DNA from 2 places in the Flavonifractor sp. An9 genome. Region 2 is predicted to be linked to the other one. Evidence: predicted binding sites of a transcription regulator. Region 2 holds the regulator's gene; the other holds the start of a gene.

Region 1 (8,507 bases), on a different contig from region 2:
GGCGTGGATCACGTTCTCGCTCTCCCGGTACTTCCGGGCCAGCTCCACGCCGATCTGGACGTGGGAGCCCTCCACCTCGTGGTCGATGGCCTTGCCCAGGTCATGGAGCAGGCCGGCACGCTTGGCCTCGGTGACGTCGGCGCCGATCTCGGCGGCCAGCAGGCCCGCCAGATGGCACACCTCGATGGAGTGGTTGAGCACGTTCTGGCCGTAGCTGGTGCGGTAGCGCATCCGGCCCAGCAGCTTGATGAGCTCGGGGTGCAGGCCGTGGACGTTGGTCTCGAACACGGCGCGCTCGCCCTCGGCCTTGATGGTGGCGTCCACCTCCCGCTTGGCCTTCTCCACCATCTCCTCGATGCGGGTGGGATGGATGCGACCGTCCTGGATCAGCTTCTCCAGGGCCAGCCGGGCGATCTCACGGCGGACGGGATCGAAGCAGGAGACGGTGATCACCTCGGGGGTGTCGTCAATGTTCAGGTCCACGCCGGTCAGGGTCTCCAGGGTGCGGATGTTGCGGCCCTCGCGGCCGATGATGCGGCCCTTCATCTCATCGTTGGGCAGGGGTACCACAGAGACGGTGGCTTCCGCCACATGGTCCGCGGCGCAGCGCTGGATGGCCAGGGACAGGATCTCCTTGGCGCGCTGGTCGGCTTCTTCCTTGAACTGGGCCTCGATCTCCCGCACCTTCATGGCCGACTCGTGGGTCACTTCCTCGGCCAGCTGGTTGATCAGGTAGTCCTTGGCCTCCTCGGCGGTAAAGCCGGAGATGCGCTCCAGCACCTCCATCTGGGTCTTTTTGACGGTGGCCACCTCTTCCCGGGCCTCTTCCAGCTCGGCCAGCTTGCGCTGCAGGGTGTCCTCCTTCTTCTCCATGTTCTCGGTCTTGCGGTCCAGGTTCTCTTCTTTCTGCTGCAAGCGCCGCTCCTGCTTCTGCAGGTCGGCCCGGCGCTCTTTTACTTCCCGTTCGTACTCGTTGCGGGCCTGGAGGATCTCCTCCTTGGCCTCCACCAGGGCCTCGCGCTTCTTGCTCTCGGCGCTCTTGATGGACTCGTTGATGATGCGCTTGGCCTCCTCCTCCGCGCTGGAGATCTCCTTCTCTGCCACGCGGCGGCGGTACTGGATGCCGAGCACAAAAAACACCACAGCCGCGACCACGAACGCGATGACGGCTGCTAATATGACAGGCAACATGAGCCGGGTTTACACCTCCATCTGTTTTGATTTTTGTTTCAATCGTTTTGTTCAATTCCCATGTGGGCGGCGGGCAAGGATTTGTCCGACCCGCACAAAAATTTGAAGAGCGTACCCCTTGCTCTTCAAAAAATGCACCGAATCTATTTTAAGGCTGTCCGCTCCTTCTGTCAAGGAAATTCGTCTCCGGAAGAATCCATTCCTGCCTGATTTCCCGGGAAAAGGTCGGACGCGCTGCAAAATTGCAGCGCGTCCTTCAAATTTGTTCCATGGCGCCGGGGGCAGGGGATTCCTCCCGCTGAAACTCGGTCATGGTACCCCAGTACCGCTTGGGCATCTGGGTCATGCGGCATTTGGGGTTATAGCGGCCCTCAATGGCGATGGTGTCGTAAAACCGCCGCCACAAGGCCCGGTAATCCAATTCACCTGCCCCGGGCGGGGCCAGGTCGAACCGGTCCAGAGGCACAATGGCCCACTTCCCCTTCTGGCAGAACAGGGCCTCCCGGTGGGTGCGGTCGTAGAGCACCAGGGTCTCGCCGGGGTAGCGGGCGGCAAAGTGGGGCCGCAGCAGGGGAAGCACCCAGTTTTTTGGCTCGATCTCTCCCACCAGGGCCCCGTCCTGGTCGGAGAAGCGGGTAAAGCCCTTGAGCAGGTGGGCCTCGTGGGTCAGGTGCTGGACCGCCTTGCCCAGAACAGCCACCCGGGGGTCGGTGAGATCCCGCACCACCGACGGCCCCCGCTCATAGCCCAGCCGGAGGAAGTCCCACAGGGCCAGCTCCCGCTCCTCCAGGCAGGTGAGAAAGCCGTAGGTCACCAGGCGGCGGCCCTGCTGGCCCATGCTCCGGTCCAGAGAGCGGTACACCCGCCGGGCCTTCTGGTCGTCGGTGTCCACCGTCCGCTGGGGCCACAGAGTCACCCGGCCGTCCCCGTAGGTGAGGAAGCAGGCGGGCTCCTCCTTATTGGCGTAGGCCATAAACACACAGGTAAGGAACCCGGCAAAGCTGCCGTCATAAGAATAGGAAAACCTGGGCCAGTCCATGGGGACCTCCTTTCCAGAGGGCTTAACCTTCAAAATAACGACAACTGCTCCGGTTCTTTTCCCGCCAAGGCGGGCTTCTCCAGAGCCACCAGATGGCGGAGCACCCCGTCGGGGTTCACCCTTAACCCCTCCAGCATCTTTCCCGAGCAGGTGATGAAATACTGGGCCCGTTTCAGCACCACCCCCAGGGTTTTCAGGCCCGAGAAGGTGAGGGGCCCCACCCGCCGGGCGGTGAGAATCCGCCGGGCGGACACCACCCCGATGCCGGGCACCCGCAGCAGAGTCTCGTAATTGGCCCTGTTCACCTCCACCGGGAACTGCTCCATATGCCCCAGGGCCCAGGCACACTTGGGGTCCACCCGGGTGTCGAAGTTGGGGTGGGCCTCGTCCAGCAGCTCCTCCGCCCGGAAGTGGTAGAACCGCAGCAGCCAGTCGGCCTGGTACAGCCGGTGCTCCCGCAGCAGGGGCGGCTTGAAGTCCTGCCGGGCAGGGAGGAGGGCGCTGTCGGACACCGGCATATAGGCGGAGAAAAACACCCGTTTCAGCTTATATTGGTCATATAAGGCCTGGGTCAGGGTCAAAATGTGCCTGTCGCTCTCGGGGGTGGCCCCAATGATCATTTGGGTGGACTGGCCCGCCGGGGCAAACCGGGGGGCGTGCTTATACTTCACCAGTTCCCCCCTGGCCTGGGTGATGCCGTCCCGGATCTGAGCCATGGGAGCCAGAATGGCCTTTTTCTCCTTGTCGGGGCACAATTTATGGAGGCTGTCCTCGCTGGGCAGCTCGATATTCACCGAAAGCCGGTCGGCCAGCTGGCCCAGCCGCTGGGTGAGGGCCGGGTCGGCCCCGGGGATGGCCTTGGCATGGATATAGCCATGAAAGCCGTACTCCTGCCTCAGCAGGGTGAGGGCAGATATCATCTCCTCGGTGGTGCGGTCGGGGCTGACCCACACCGCAGAGGAGAGAAACAGCCCCTCAATATAGTTGCGCCGGTAGAAGCCGATGGTCAGCTCCGCCAGCTCCCTTGGGGTGAAGGCCGCCCGGGGCAGGTCGTTGGACCGGCGGTTGACGCAGTAGGCGCAGTCGTAGATACAGCGGTTGGTGTATAACACCTTCAAAAGGGAAATACACCGGCCGTCGGCAGAGAAGGAGTGGCAGCACCCGGCGGCCATGGTGCTCCCCATGCCTTTGCCGCCCCGCCGGTCCACCCCGCTGGAGGTGCAGGCGGCGTCGTACTTGGCCGCGTCCGCCAAAATGGTCAGCTTATCCATCAGGTCCACCGTACTCCCCCCTTTGGCCCTATTATAACTCGAACAAACGTACCAGTCAAGAGGGGGGTTCTGGAACTTTTGTTCCCCATTCCGTCCTGCAATCCTCATTGCTTTTTCCTATTACAAGGTGTATAATTGCATAGATTAACCTTTCATAGGACCGAAAACTTTTACTTTCATCCGCTGTTAAGGAGGATCTGTTATGCACTATACCTTTGCGCAGTATCAGGAGAGCGCCGACTACATCCGCAGCAAGATCGGCACCTTTGCCCCCAAGGTGGCCATGATCCTGGGCTCCGGCCTGGGCTACATGGGGGATATTGTAGAGAACGCCGTGGCCGTGCCCTACGGGGAGATCCCCCACTTCAAGGCCTCCACAGCCCCCGGCCACAAGGGCCGCCTGGTGTTCGGCACCCTGGAGGGCCAGAACGTGGCCGTCATGCAGGGCCGGATGCACCACTATGAAGGCTACTCCTATGAGGAGGTGGCCTACGCCGTCCGGGTTCTGCGGCTGCTGGGCTGCTCCACCCTCATCGTTACCAACGCCGCCGGCTGCGTCAACACCAGCTGGAAGGCGGGCGACCTGATGCTCATCACCGACCAGATCAAGATCTTCATGGAGTCCCCCCTGCGGGGCGAGAACCTGCCCGAGTTCGGCGTGCGCTTCCCCGACGCCTCCCACCTGTACACCCCCGCCCTCCAGGATGTGGCCCGGAAGGCCGCCGGGGAGCTGGGCATTGCGCTGAAGGAAGGCGTGTATATGTACTTCCCCGGCCCCCAGTACGAGACCCCCGCCGAGGTGCGCTTCGCCCGCATCGCCGGGGCCGACGCGGTGGGTATGTCCACCGCCCCCGAAGTCATCGTGGCAGGCCACTGCGGGATGCAGGTGCTGGGCTTCACCCTCCTGTCCAACATGGCCGCCGGCATCCTGGATCAGCCCCTCTCCGAGGAGGAGGTGCTGGAGGCTGCCGAGGCCTGCAAGGACAAGTTCTCCCGGCTGGTACTGGCCTGCCTGAAGCAGATCGGGTAAGACGGGGCTTTCTTCTGTATCACAAATAAAGGAGATCAACAGTTTATGTCCATTCTCATTCACAACTGCACCGCCGTGCTGATGGACGAGGCGGGCACCGTCCTGCCCGGCGCCTATGTGGCGGTGGAGGGGACCAGGATCGTTTCCGTGGGCACCGTCCGCCCTCAGGGGACCTTTGACCAGGAGATCGACGGCAAGGGCAACGTGCTCATGCCCGGCTTTGTCAACGCCCACACCCATGTGCCCATGACCGCCATGCGGGGCTACGGCGACGGCAACAACCTCCAGGACTGGCTGAACAACTACATCTTCCCGGTGGAGGCCCGCTGGGACGACCGGGCCGTCCGGTCCTGCACCGCCCTGGGTCTGGCGGAGATGATCGCCTCCGGCGTCACCACCATTGCCGATATGTATATGCATACCGACATCATCGCCCAGGAGGTTGCCTCCGCCGGCATCAGCGCCAACCTGAGCTGCGGCGGCGTCCAGTTCTCCGACAGCCTTGACCCCGCCACCCACAACGACTGCGTGGTCCAGCGGGAGCTGACCGAAAAATGGCACAACTACAACGACGGCCAGATCCGCATCGACGCCTCCATCCACGGGGAGTACACCTCCCATAAGGAGCTGTGGCAGTGGATGGCCGGCTATGCCCGGGAGCATAAGCTGGGGATGCACGTCCACATCTCCGAGACAAAGGCGGAGCACGAGGCCTGCATCGCCCGCCACGGCAAGACCCCCATCCAGACCCTCAATGACTACGGCGTGTGGGACGGCCGGGCCATTGCCGCCCACTGCGTGTGGACCACCCCGGAGGACTGGGCCATTATGGCCGAGAAGGGGATCTCCGCCATCCACAACCCCATCTCCAACCTGAAGCTGGGCAGCGGCATCGCCCCGGTGCCCGCCATGAAGAAGGCGGGGGTCAACGTGTGCCTGGGCACCGACGGCGTGTCCTCCAACAACTGCACCGACTTTTTCAGCGACCTGAAGTTTGCCGCCATCCTCCACAACGGGGCGGGCTGCGATCCCCTGGCCCTGCTGCCTCTGGACGCCCTGAAGATGGCCACCCGGGACGGCGGCGTGGCTCTGGGCCGCAAGACCGGCGTCATCCAGGCCGGGTATGAGGCCGACCTGATCCTGGTGGACTTCTCCCACCTGAACCTGACCCCCTGCCACAGCGTCATCTCCAACCTGGCCTACGCCGCCCATGGCTCCGATGTGTGCATGAATATGGCCCGGGGCAAGGTCATATACAAGGATGGGGACTTTTTGACCATCGACCTGGAGCGGGTACGACGGGAAGTGGCGGACTACGCCCTGCCCCTGCTGTTCCAGAACAACTAAGGGGGACTACCGTTGTCAAACCAGCAGAAAAAAAATACCTTCTACGGCGCGGCGGCCTTTTTGGCCATGACCACCATCATCGTCAAGGTCATCGGCGCCATCTACAAGATCCCGCTGACCGCCCTGCTGCCTGACGAGGCCTACGGCGACTTTAACGCGGCTTACAACATCTATACCTTCTTCCTCACCATCTCCACCGCGGGCCTGCCCGTGGCCCTGTCCAAGACGGTAAGCGAGTGCAACACCCTGGGCCGCCAGAACCAGAAGAGCAAGGTGTTCCAGGTGGCCTTCTTCGCCTTCCTGTTCATGGGCCTGTTCAGCTTCGTGTGTATGTCGGTGTTCTCTCCCATTGTGGCCAAGTATGTGCTGCAGAATGAGAAGGCCGTCTTTGCCGTGCTGGCCCTGTCCCCGTCGGTGCTGTGTACCTGCATCTGCTCCGCCTTCCGGGGCTACGCCCAGGGCCACATGAACATGGTGCCCACCGGCATCTCCCAGGTCATTGAAGCCCTGTCCAAGATGTTCCTGGGCCTGGCGCTGGCCTTCCTGATCCTCAACTCCGCCATCCCCGACCAGGATCTGAAGAGCCGCCTGTCCGCCTCCGGCGCCCTGCTGGGCGTGTCCATCGGCTCCATTTTGTCGGTGGCCTTCCTGGCCTTTAACCACATCCGCACCAACAGGCGGGAACGGATTACCTCCAGCGACACCCCCGACACCTCCAAACAGATCCTGTCCCGGCTGCTCAAGCTGGCCATTCCCATCACCCTCAGCTCCTGCACCCTGACCATCGTCAACCTCATCGACACCGGCCTGGTGCAGAGCCAGCTGCAGACCGTGTTTACCGCCATTCAGGACGGCCTCACCGGCATCTCCAACAGCGTGCTGGACATCTTCCCCAAGGCCGTGGCCATCTTCCAGGAAAACCTGGCCGCCTTCCAGGCCGAGGTGCTCACCAATCCGGACACCCAGCTCAACCCCGTTCTGGACTCCGCCCGGGAGCTGTACGGCGTGTACAGCAAAACCATGAGCATCTACAACCTGCCCTTCAACCTGATGGTACCGCTGACCGCCTGCATCGTGCCCGGCGTGTCCGCCTGCATCGCCCGGCGGGACCGGCGGGGCGCCCAGCGCACCACCGAGTCCGCCATGCGCATCTCCGCTCTCATCGCCCTGCCCTGCGGCTTCGGCCTGTTCGCCCTGGGCACCCCCATCATCCAGCTGCTCACCGTGGGCAACGTGGATGAGACCATTGCCGGACCCCTGCTGTCCATCCTGGGCATCGCCGCCCTCTTCGTGTGCATCCAGGTGGTGGCTTCCGCCATCCTCCAGGCCAACGGCATTGTCAACCTGCCCATCATCACCATGGTGATCGGCGGCGTGGCCAAGGTCATCGTCAGCTACACCCTGGTGGGCAACCCCAAGTTCATGATCTTCGGCGCCCCCATCGGCACTCTGACCTGCTTCGTGATCGTGTCGGTGCTCAACCTCATCGTCATCAAGCGCATGGTGCCCAATCCCCCCCGGCTCATTCCTGTCTTTGTCAAGCCCCTCATCGCCTCGGTCGTTATGGCTGCGGCTGCCTGGGGCTGCCAGGGCCTGCTGGCCCGGTACTTCTCCGGCTCCTTTATCAAGAACGCCATCGCCACCGGCGGCGGCATCCTGGCCGGCGCGGTGGTGTACGTCATCCTCATCGTGGTGCTGAAGGTGCTGTCCAAGGAGGATCTGGAAATGATGCCCAAGGGGGACAAGATCGCGAAACTCTTGCGGATTCGCTGACTTTTTTGGAAAAAGAGGTTGCAGGAGGCCTTGAAATATGGTAGATTTTCAGTATAAGGATTTCTATGACGTTCGGGACCTGGAGGAGATCGTCCGCATCCTCCGCGCCCCCGGCGGCTGCCCCTGGGACGCGGAACAGACTCATGAGTCTATCCGCCGCAACTTCCTGGAGGAGGCCTATGAGGCCGTGGAGGCCATCGACGAGCGCAGCCCCGGCCACCTGAAGGAGGAGCTGGGGGACGTGCTGCTCCAGGTGCTCTTCCACGCCCGCATGGAACAGGAGGCCGGCCGGTTCAATCTGGACGATGTGGCCGACGGCGTGTGCAAAAAGCTCATCTACCGCCACCCCCATGTGTTCGGGGATGTGAGCGTATCGGGCACCGGTGAGGTGCTCACCAACTGGGAGGAGCTCAAGCGCAAGGAAAAGGGCCAGGCCACCAATACCGACGCCCTCTCCGCCGTGGCCCGTTCTCTGCCCGCCCTGTGGCGGGCGGAGAAGGTGCAGAAGAAGGCCAAAAAGGCGGGCTTCGACTGGCCGGATATCTCCGGCGCTCTGGACAAGCTGTCCGAGGAGCTGGAGGAGCTGAAAACCGCCGTGGCTGAGGGCACCAACGTGGAGGAGGAGCTGGGCGACCTGCTCTTCTCCGCCGTCAACGTCTCCCGCTTTTTGAAGGTAGACCCGGAGGTGGCGCTGGGCAAGGCCACCGACAAGTTCATCGGCCGGTTTGCCAAGGTGGAGGAACAGGCCGCCGCCCAGAATCAGTCCATGGAGGGCATGACTCTGGAAGAACTGGACAAGCTATGGGAGCACGCCAAGGAAACTTAAAGGCACACTGCCTTAAGTAAATATCAAGTA
Region 2 (8,507 bases):
GAGGTGGTAAAGCCGGTGTCGGTGAGCTGCTGGCGCACCACCAGCCGGAAGGGATAGGGATAGACCGCCAGAGTGTCGCCGCTCTCCCGCAGCTCCAGCTCCGCCCAGTCCTCCCCCTGCCCGGCCACCGCAAACTCGCTGGTGCGGGCAAAGCCGTGGCGGTTCATGGAGACCTCTTTCCCCTCAATGTGGACCTTGCCGTCCTTCAGGCCGCCCACAATGGGGAACAACAGGGGATTGCGCCCCGGCCAGTAGGCCGGATCTCCCGTCCAGATATATTCCAGGCCGTTTTCGTCCCGATAGGACACCAGCTCGCCGCCGTGAGTGGCCACCCTTGCGGTCCGCCCGCCCCGTTTCAGTTCCAGTTCCATCACATACGCCTCCTTGTGTTGCTACCTGCATTATACCGGCCCTTTTCCTCCAATGCAAGGCCGCGGTGTTTGACATATGGCCGGTTCGGGGATAAAATAGGAGAGACTTTATAATAGGAAGGAGCAGCCACTATGCTGTTTGCCCCATATGAGCGGTTCCATTATGTCCGTTCCCCTCTGGTGGAGGTCATCTGTCAGCTTCGCTTCCCCACCATTCTGTCCATCGGCGCCAATGAGCCCGCCGCCTTCCAGGAGGCCATCCGGAAGGACTTCCCCAAGTATATGACCCGGCAGGAGCAGCTGCCCCCCAAGGTGGTGAAGAAGGGCAACGCCACCGCCCTGGAGCCTCAGAAGCCCATCATCAACTACCACTTCATCTCGGAGGACGGCCGTTGGAAGATCAACCTGACCCAGAACTTTATCGCCCTGTCCACCCTGTCCTATCAGCGGTGGGAGGACTTTGCCATCCGGCTGGACCAGGCTCTGGCCCAGTTCATCCAGATCTATCAGCCCGCCTACTTTGAGCGCATCGGCCTGCGGTACGTCAACGCGGTGTCCCGGAAGGCCCTGGGCCTGGAGGACCAGCTGTGGGACGATCTGATCCAGAGCCAGTATCTGGGCATCCTGGGCGAGCCCGACGTGGAGGAGAGCGAGATCGTCAAGTGCGCCTTGGATGTGGAGACCCCCCTGGTGGGCGGCTACCGCATGAAGCTCCATGCCGGTCCCGGCCTGGTGGGGGCCAACAATCCCCAGAACGCCAACCAGCCCAAGGAGACCCGGTTCATTCTGGACGGGGACTTCTCCGCTGCCGGTCAGGTCAATGCCGACGCCGTGCCTGAGAAGCTGGAGAAAATGCACCGCTTCGCCGTCTGCCTCTTCCGGGGCGCCGTGACCAACACCCTCCACGAGGCCATGGGCCCCACCCCCGTCGCCGAATGACCGGGGAGATGACCATCCGTCCCGCCCGCCGGGAGGAGCTGGAGGAGATCTGGGCCATGGTGGGCCGGGCGGTGGTCCACATGAATCAGCTGGGCAACCCCCAGTGGGGGGAGGACTACCCCACCCGGGACTTCTACGCCGGGGACATGAACCGGGGGGAGCTCTACGCCGCCTTCCTCGGCGGCAAGTTGGCCGGTGTGGCCTGCGTCAACACCAGCGAATCTCCCGAGTACGATCCCCTGCCCTGGACCACCAGCCGCCCCGCCGTGGTGATCCACCGCATGGCCATTGATCCTACCTTCCAGCGTCATGGGGTGGGCTCCGCCCTCTTCGCCTTTGCCGAGGAGGAAGCCCGCCGCCGGGGCATTGCCGCCATGCGCATCGACACCTATTCCCTCAATGACCGGATGCAGGCTCTGATCCGCAAGATGGGCTTTTCCAAGGTGGGGGAGATCCACCTTCACGGCCGACCCCTCACCTACCCCTGCTTTGAGAAGGATCTGCATCAGGAGGAACAGCCATGAAAAAACTGCTGCTGGTGGTGGACTACCAGAAGGACTTTGTGGACGGCGCCCTGGGCTTTGCCGGGGCGGAAACCCTGGACGGCCCCATTGCGCAGAAAATTGCCGCCTATTACGCCGCCGGTGACGACGTGGCCTTTACCCTGGACACCCACCAGGAAAACTACCTGGACACCCAGGAGGGGCGGAAGCTGCCGGTGCCCCACTGTCTGATGAATTCGGAGGGCTGGCAGCTCTACGGCAAAACCGGACAGGCCATAGACAGGAGCCGGGACATGGTGGTATGCAAGCCCGCCTTCCCCTCCCTGTGGCTGGGCAACTGGCTCAAAAGCCAGGGGTATGACCGCATTGAGCTGGTGGGGCTGGTGTCCTACCTGTGCGTGCTGTCCAACGCCATTATGGCCAAGGCCGCCCTGCCCGAGGCGGAGCTGGTGGTGGACGCCGCCTGCACTGCCGGTCCCGACCCCGTCCTCCACCACAACGTGCTGGACCTGATGGAGGCCCTGCAGATCACGGTCATCAACCGGGAGGTTACAACACCATGAAGGAACATATGAACTACACCCTGCTCTGTGATTTCTACGAGCTCTCTCCCAGGTGAATGTCCCATTCACCTGGGGTCCCAATCCCATTTAATATGCGGGCGGCGAAACTGAATTCCGCCGCCCTGCGCCGCTTACCGCGGCGCCCCGCCTTGCGGGGCCCCATGGTGAGCCATAAACCGGGAGGTTTGAACGCCATGAAGCAACACATGAATTACACCCTGCTCTGTGACTTTTACGAGCTCACCATGGGCAACGGCTATTTCCAGACGCCGGGCTACACCGAGCAGATCTGCTATTTCGACGTCTTTTTCCGCAACGTACCCGACGGGGGCGGCTTCGCCATTGCCGCCGGGCTGGAGCAGGTCATCGACTATGTGGAGCGGCTCCACTTCGATGAGGAGGACATTGCCTACCTGCGGGGCAAGGGCTGCTTCTGCGAGGGCTTTTTGGAGTATCTGAAGAACTTCAAGTTCACCGGCGACATCTGGGCGGTGCCCGAGGGCACCCCCATCTTCCCCCGGGAGCCCTTCCTCACCGTCCGGGCCCCCGCCATTGAGGCTCAGTTTATTGAGACCTTCCTGCTGCTCACCCTGAACCACCAGTCCCTCATCGCCACCAAGACCAACCGCATTGTGCGGGCGGCGGACGGGCGGCCGGTGAGCGAGTTCGGCTCCCGCCGAGCCCAGGGTCCCGACGCCGCCATTCTGGGCGCCCGGGCCTCCTATATCGCCGGCTGCGCAGGCACCGCCTGCACCCTGGCCGACGAGGTGTACGGCTCCCCCGCTGGCGGCACCATGGCCCACTCCTGGGTCCAGATGTTCCCCGACGAGTATACCGCCTTTAAGACCTACTGCCAGCTCTACCCCCACTCCGCCACCCTGCTGGTGGACACCTACAACGTGCTGAAGTCCGGCGTGCCCAACGCCATCCGCGCCTTCAAGGAAGTGCTGCTCCCCCAGGGCATCACCAACTGCGCCATCCGGCTGGACTCGGGCGATTTGACCTATCTGTCCCGGAAGGCCCGGCGGATGCTGGACGCGGCGGGGCTCACCGAGTGCAAGATCGTGGCCTCCAACTCCCTGGACGAGTATATCATCCGGGACCTGCTGCTCCAGGGGGCCCAGATCGACTCCTTCGGCGTGGGCGAGCGGCTCATCACCTCCAAGAGCGAGCCGGTGTTCGGCGGCGTGTACAAGCTGGCCGCCATCGAGGACAAAGAGGGGAATATTATCCCCAAGATCAAAATCAGCGCCAACCCGGACAAGATCACCAACCCCGGCTTCAAGAAAGTGTACCGCCTCTTCGACAACGAGACGGGGAAGGCCTTTGCCGATCTCATCACTCTGTGGGACGAGACGGTGGACGAGAGCAAGCCCCTGGAGCTCTTCGACCCGGACGCCACCTGGAAGCGCAGCGTGTTCACCAACTTTACCGCCAAGGAGCTGCTGGTGCCGGTGTTCCAGGGCGGCAAGCGGGTGTACGACTCCCCTCCCATCGCCGAGATGCGGGCCTGGTGCGCCGGGCAGATCGACCTGCTGTGGGACGAGGTAAAGCGGTTTGAGAATCCCCACAACTACTATGTGGACCTGTCCCAGAAGCTGTGGGATCTGAAGCAGAGCCTGCTGACCCGGGAAGGGAAATAAATAAACAGGACTGCCGCAAACTGTGCGGCAGTCCTGTTTTTTGTCTTATTCCAGATCCAGCTCCACCGGGCAGTGGTCGCTGCCGGTGACGTCGGCGTGGATGATCTGGTCCTTCACCCGGGGCAGCAGACGCTCCGACACGATGAAGTAGTCGATGCGCCACCCGGCGTTGTTCTTCCGGGCGTTGAAGCGGTAGCTCCACCAGGTATAGGCCCCGGTCTTGTCCGGATAGAGGGCCCGGAAGCTGTCGGCAAAGCCGCTGCCCAGCAGGACGGTCATTTTCTCCCGCTCCTGGTCGGAGAAGCCTGCGTTGCCCCGGTTGGTCCTGGGGTTCTTCAGGTCGATCTCCTCATGGGCCACGTTCAAATCGCCGCACAGCACCACTGGCTTTTTCTGGTCCAGAGCCATCAGGTAGGCGCGGAAATCGTCCTCCCACTGCATCCGGTAGTCGATGCGGGCCAGCCCCTCCTTGGCGTTGGGGGTGTAACAGCACACCAGATAGAAGTCCTCATACTCCGCCGTGATCACCCGGCCCTCGGTGTCGTGCTCCGGGATGCCCAGGCCGTAAGTCACGGCCAGAGGCTCGGTTTTGGTGATGAGGGCGGTGCCGGAGTAGCCTTTCTTCTCGGCGCTGTTCCAGTAGATGTGGTAGCCCGGCAGGTCCAGCTCGATCTGGTGGGGCTGGAGCTTGGTCTCCTGGAGGCAGACGGCGTCGGCGTCCATCTCCTTGAAGAAGTCCAGAAAGCCCTTGCCCAGGCAGGCCCGCAGGCCGTTGACGTTCCAGGTGATCAGCTTCATTCCCAGTCCTCCGCCTTCCATTTCATGGGTTTTCCGTCGCTGTCCAGCAGCGGGGTAATACCGCCGGCATATCCGTCGTGCATCTCCAGGTAGAGCATACCGGTCTTGGTATCCAGCAGAACCCGGGTGGCATCGGCCACACCCTGGGTGTAGATCACCTGAAAGCGCTTATCCTTTCCCATAGACACGCTCCTTTATTCCTTTCGCATCTCACCCTCCAGATGGGGGAGGAATTTCAGCATAATAGGCAGATAGGTAGCCACAAAGACGGCCACTGCCCCCAGTGCAGCCCACTTCCGTACCCGTTTGGGAGCGGCCAGGCCCAGCATGACCCCGGCGGCGCACAGGCACAGCTTCACCAGGGCCAGGTCCTTCCAGTTCATTTTGGCGATATAGGCATCGGCGGCAGAAAACAGTCTTTTCATAAGATTCCCTCCAGCCGCAGCAGCCATTCCTTCAATTCCAGCCCGCCCCCGTAGCCGGTAAGGGTCCCGTTGGCCCCCACCACCCGGTGGCAGGGCAAAAGGATGGGCAGGGGATTGCGGTGGTTGGCCTGGCCCACCGCCCGGCTCCCCTTGGGACGGCCCACCCGGCGGGCCAGCTCCCCATAGGTGATGGTCTGCCCGTAGGGGATGTCCGCCAGGGCGGACCACACCTTGTGCTGAAAGGGAGTACCCCGGAGGGCAAGGGGCAGATCGAAGTCCCGCCGCTCCCCCGCCAGATAGGCCAGCAGCTCCTCCTTGCCTCGGGAGAGCAGGGGCGTCTCCTCCCCCACCGGAGACATGGGGGAATTGGGCAAATACAGGGCGGTAAGCCCGCCCCCGTCCTCCTCCAGGGCCATGGGCCCCACGGGGGTATCAAAGACCACCCGGTTCATCTCAGTACCGCCGCACCACGGCGGTGACCTTGCCCAGGATGGCGCATCCTTCGCCGTCGATGGGCTCGTAGTCCGGGTTCTCGGGCATGAGCCACACATGGCCGTCCTTCCGGCGGAGGGTCTTCACCGTAGCCTCGTCCTCAAAGAGGGCCACCACGATCTCCCCGCTGTGGGCGTCGGCCTGCTGGTGGACGATCACCAGGTCCCCGGGCAGGATACCGGCATACTTCATGGACTCCCCCCGCACCTTCAGGGCAAAATACTCCCCGGGCCGCCCGCCGGTGTCAAACGTCAGATAGTCCTCGATGCACTCCTGGGCCAGGATGGGCGACCCGGCGGCCACGCTGCCCACCACCGGTACCTTGTCCTCCGGGACTGCCGGAGTCTCCGGCTGGGCCACGGTGATGGAGCGGGTCTTACCCTCCGCCTTGGTGATGAGGCCCGCCGACTCCAGCCCCTTCAGGTGGAAGTGGACGGTGGAGGGGGATTTCAGCCCTACATAGGCCCCGATCTCCCGGACGGAGGGGGGATAGCCGTGCTCCGCCGAAAAGGAAATAATATAATCGTAAATCTGCTGCTGCTTGGGCGAGAGCGTTTTCATGGCAGACCCTCCTTTGGTCAGTTTTATCCGACCTCAGTATACCATAATCCCCTCAATATTGCAAACATTTGTTCTAAATTTGCTCAAAATTCTCCCCGGACAGGTGCACCGACAGCCGCAGCAGGTACTGGTCGTAGCCCTTGCCCGCCAGCTCGTCCAGCAGCACATCCTCCCAGAACAGCTCTCCCAGGGTCATTCCGCAGGTCTGGGCCCAGTCCAGCAGCCGCTGGTAGCCCTCCCGCACGGTGTCGAAGCTGCCGGCGTGGAAGTAGGTCAAATAGCGTCCCGCCGGGGCGGTGAGCATCTGCACCCCTCGGATTGGTCTGTCCACCTGGGTATAGCAGTAGGTATAACCCTCCCAGTCTCCCCGCCGGGTAGCCTCCACCGGCAGGATGGCCCCCAGGGCGTAGGGGCTGGCCACCTGATGGGCCTCGCAGTATTCCAGGTGGCGGGCCAGAATGCGGGCATATTTGCCCGCGTCGGTAATGCCGGGGGCGGCGGTGGCCACATACCACCGCTGGGGCCACTCCTCCAACCTTACCTCGCCGGGCTGGACGGCCAGAGCCTGCCGGGTCAGCTCTGCTTTCCGCCGGATCAGGGTCCGCAGCCGCCGCAGCCGGGACAGCTTCTCGGTCAGGGCGGCCTCCTCCTCCTTCAGCAGTTCCAGCAGGGTCTCCGGGCTGCGCCGGTCCAGGTAGGCCTTGATGTCGGACAGGGGCATCCCCAGTTCCTTGAGGCTGGAAATGACCTGGAACACCTCGATCTGCGCGGGAGCATAGTAGCGGTAACCGTTCTCCCCCCGGATGGCGGGAGAGAAGATGCCGGTCTCATCGTAGTGAAACAGGGTGTGCTTGGTGACGCCGCACAGGGCCGCAAACTCCCCGGTGGTAAAGCGCATCTCTGTTTGATCCATGGCGCAAACCTCCCTCTTGACTATCGGGTTACCCGATAGCTTATCATGTTCAATGCTGTTTGTAAATGCTTTAGAAAAAAGGAGGCACAGGCTATGAAAAACCGGTTGGATCAGGACTTTACCCTGGGCGGACTGCTCCGCTTTGCCCTGCCCACCACCATCATGATGCTGGTGACCTCCCTGTACACCATTGTGGACGGGGTGCTCACCTCCCGGCTGGTGGGAGAGAACGCCCTGGCCGCCATCAACATCGCCTATCCCGCTGTCAGCATTGTGCTGGCGGTGGGTATTATGCTGGGTACCGGCGGCAGCGCCGTGGTATCCCACCGGATGGGCGCGGGGGACCTGGAAGGCGCCCGCCGCACCTTTGGTTTTCTGACCCTGGCGGCGGTATGCGCCGGAGTGATATTCGCCCTGCTGGCCGTTTTTGGGGCGGAGCCTCTGGCCCGGCTGCTGGGGGCCAGCGATCTGCTGCTGGCGGACGCCGCCTGCTATCTGCGGATTCTGCTGATGTTTGCCCCCATGGCCATGCTCCAACTGCTCTTTGAGAGCTTTTTTGTGGCGGCGGGCAAGCCCGGCCTGGGGCTGTGGCTCACCATCGCCGCCGGCGTCACCAACGGCGTGCTGGACTGGCTGTACATGGGGCCTCTGGGCATGGGCATCGCCGGGGCCGCCGTGGCCACCGTCACCGGCTACTGCATTCCGGCGGTGTGCGGCGTGCTCTTCTTCCTCACCCGGAAGGAGGGGCTGCGCTTCTCCCGCCCCCGGCCCAACTGGCGGCTGCTGGGCAAGGCCTGCTTTAACGGCTCTTCCGAGATGGTAACCAACCTGTCCACCGCCGTCACCACCTTTTTCTTCAACGCCATCATGATGGAACTGCTGGGAGAGCCCGGCGTATCCGCCATCACCATCGTGCTCTACGCCCAGTTCCTGCTGGTGGCCCTGTTCCTGGGCTTCTCCATGGGCGTAGCCCCGGTGTTCAGCTTCAACCAGGGTGCGGAGCGGTATGACCGGCTGCGCTCCACCTTCCGCCACTGTTCCCGGTTCATCCTGTGCACCGCCGTGGGCATCCTGGCCGCCGCCCTGCTGCTGGCCCCGGTCATCGTGGGGGTGTTCTCCCCTGCCGGTACCCAGGTCAATGCCCTGGCCCTGGAGGGTTTCCACCTCTTTGCTCCCTCCTTCCTCTTCGCCGGGGTAAACATCTTTGCCTCCGCCCTCTTCACCGCTCTGTCCGACGGGCGGACCTCCGCCATTATCTCCTTCGCCCGCACCTTCGGCTTCCTCATGGCCGGGCTGCTC

Evidence for each region. Region 2 encodes LexA, which represses DNA repair genes until DNA is damaged. Its sites were predicted from a motif close to CNAACANNTGTTNG; they were not measured.
Region 1: a site for LexA is predicted at 3,573-3,586, ahead of B5G40_RS14980 (putative DNA modification/repair radical SAM protein). Genes of this name have one in related genera too.

What each region holds. Positions count from the first base shown of each region.
Region 1 covers NZ_NFHC01000031.1:5,458-13,964, forward strand. Annotated here, with positions in the region: gene rny (ribonuclease Y) at 1-1,191, opposite strand, end outside; gene B5G40_RS14975 (TIGR03915 family putative DNA repair protein) at 1,448-2,230, opposite strand; gene B5G40_RS14980 (putative DNA modification/repair radical SAM protein) at 2,260-3,510, opposite strand; gene B5G40_RS14985 (purine-nucleoside phosphorylase) at 3,704-4,531, shown strand; gene B5G40_RS14990 (amidohydrolase family protein) at 4,577-5,878, shown strand; gene B5G40_RS14995 (putative polysaccharide biosynthesis protein) at 5,891-7,651, shown strand; gene mazG (nucleoside triphosphate pyrophosphohydrolase) at 7,689-8,477, shown strand.
Region 2 covers NZ_NFHC01000023.1:51,698-60,204, reverse strand. Annotated here, with positions in the region: gene B5G40_RS13435 (aldose 1-epimerase family protein) at 1-371, opposite strand, end outside; gene B5G40_RS13430 (TIGR04255 family protein) at 504-1,310, shown strand; gene B5G40_RS13425 (GNAT family N-acetyltransferase) at 1,307-1,834, shown strand; gene B5G40_RS13420 (cysteine hydrolase family protein) at 1,831-2,376, shown strand; gene B5G40_RS13415 (nicotinate phosphoribosyltransferase) at 2,571-4,019, shown strand; gene B5G40_RS13410 (exodeoxyribonuclease III) at 4,065-4,817, opposite strand; gene B5G40_RS13405 (DUF6440 family protein) at 4,814-4,999, opposite strand; gene B5G40_RS13400 (permease of phosphate ABC transporter) at 5,012-5,242, opposite strand; gene B5G40_RS13395 (methylated-DNA--[protein]-cysteine S-methyltransferase) at 5,239-5,694, opposite strand; gene lexA (transcriptional repressor LexA) at 5,696-6,295, opposite strand; gene B5G40_RS13385 (MerR family transcriptional regulator) at 6,369-7,208, opposite strand; gene B5G40_RS13380 (MATE family efflux transporter) at 7,302-8,507, shown strand, end outside.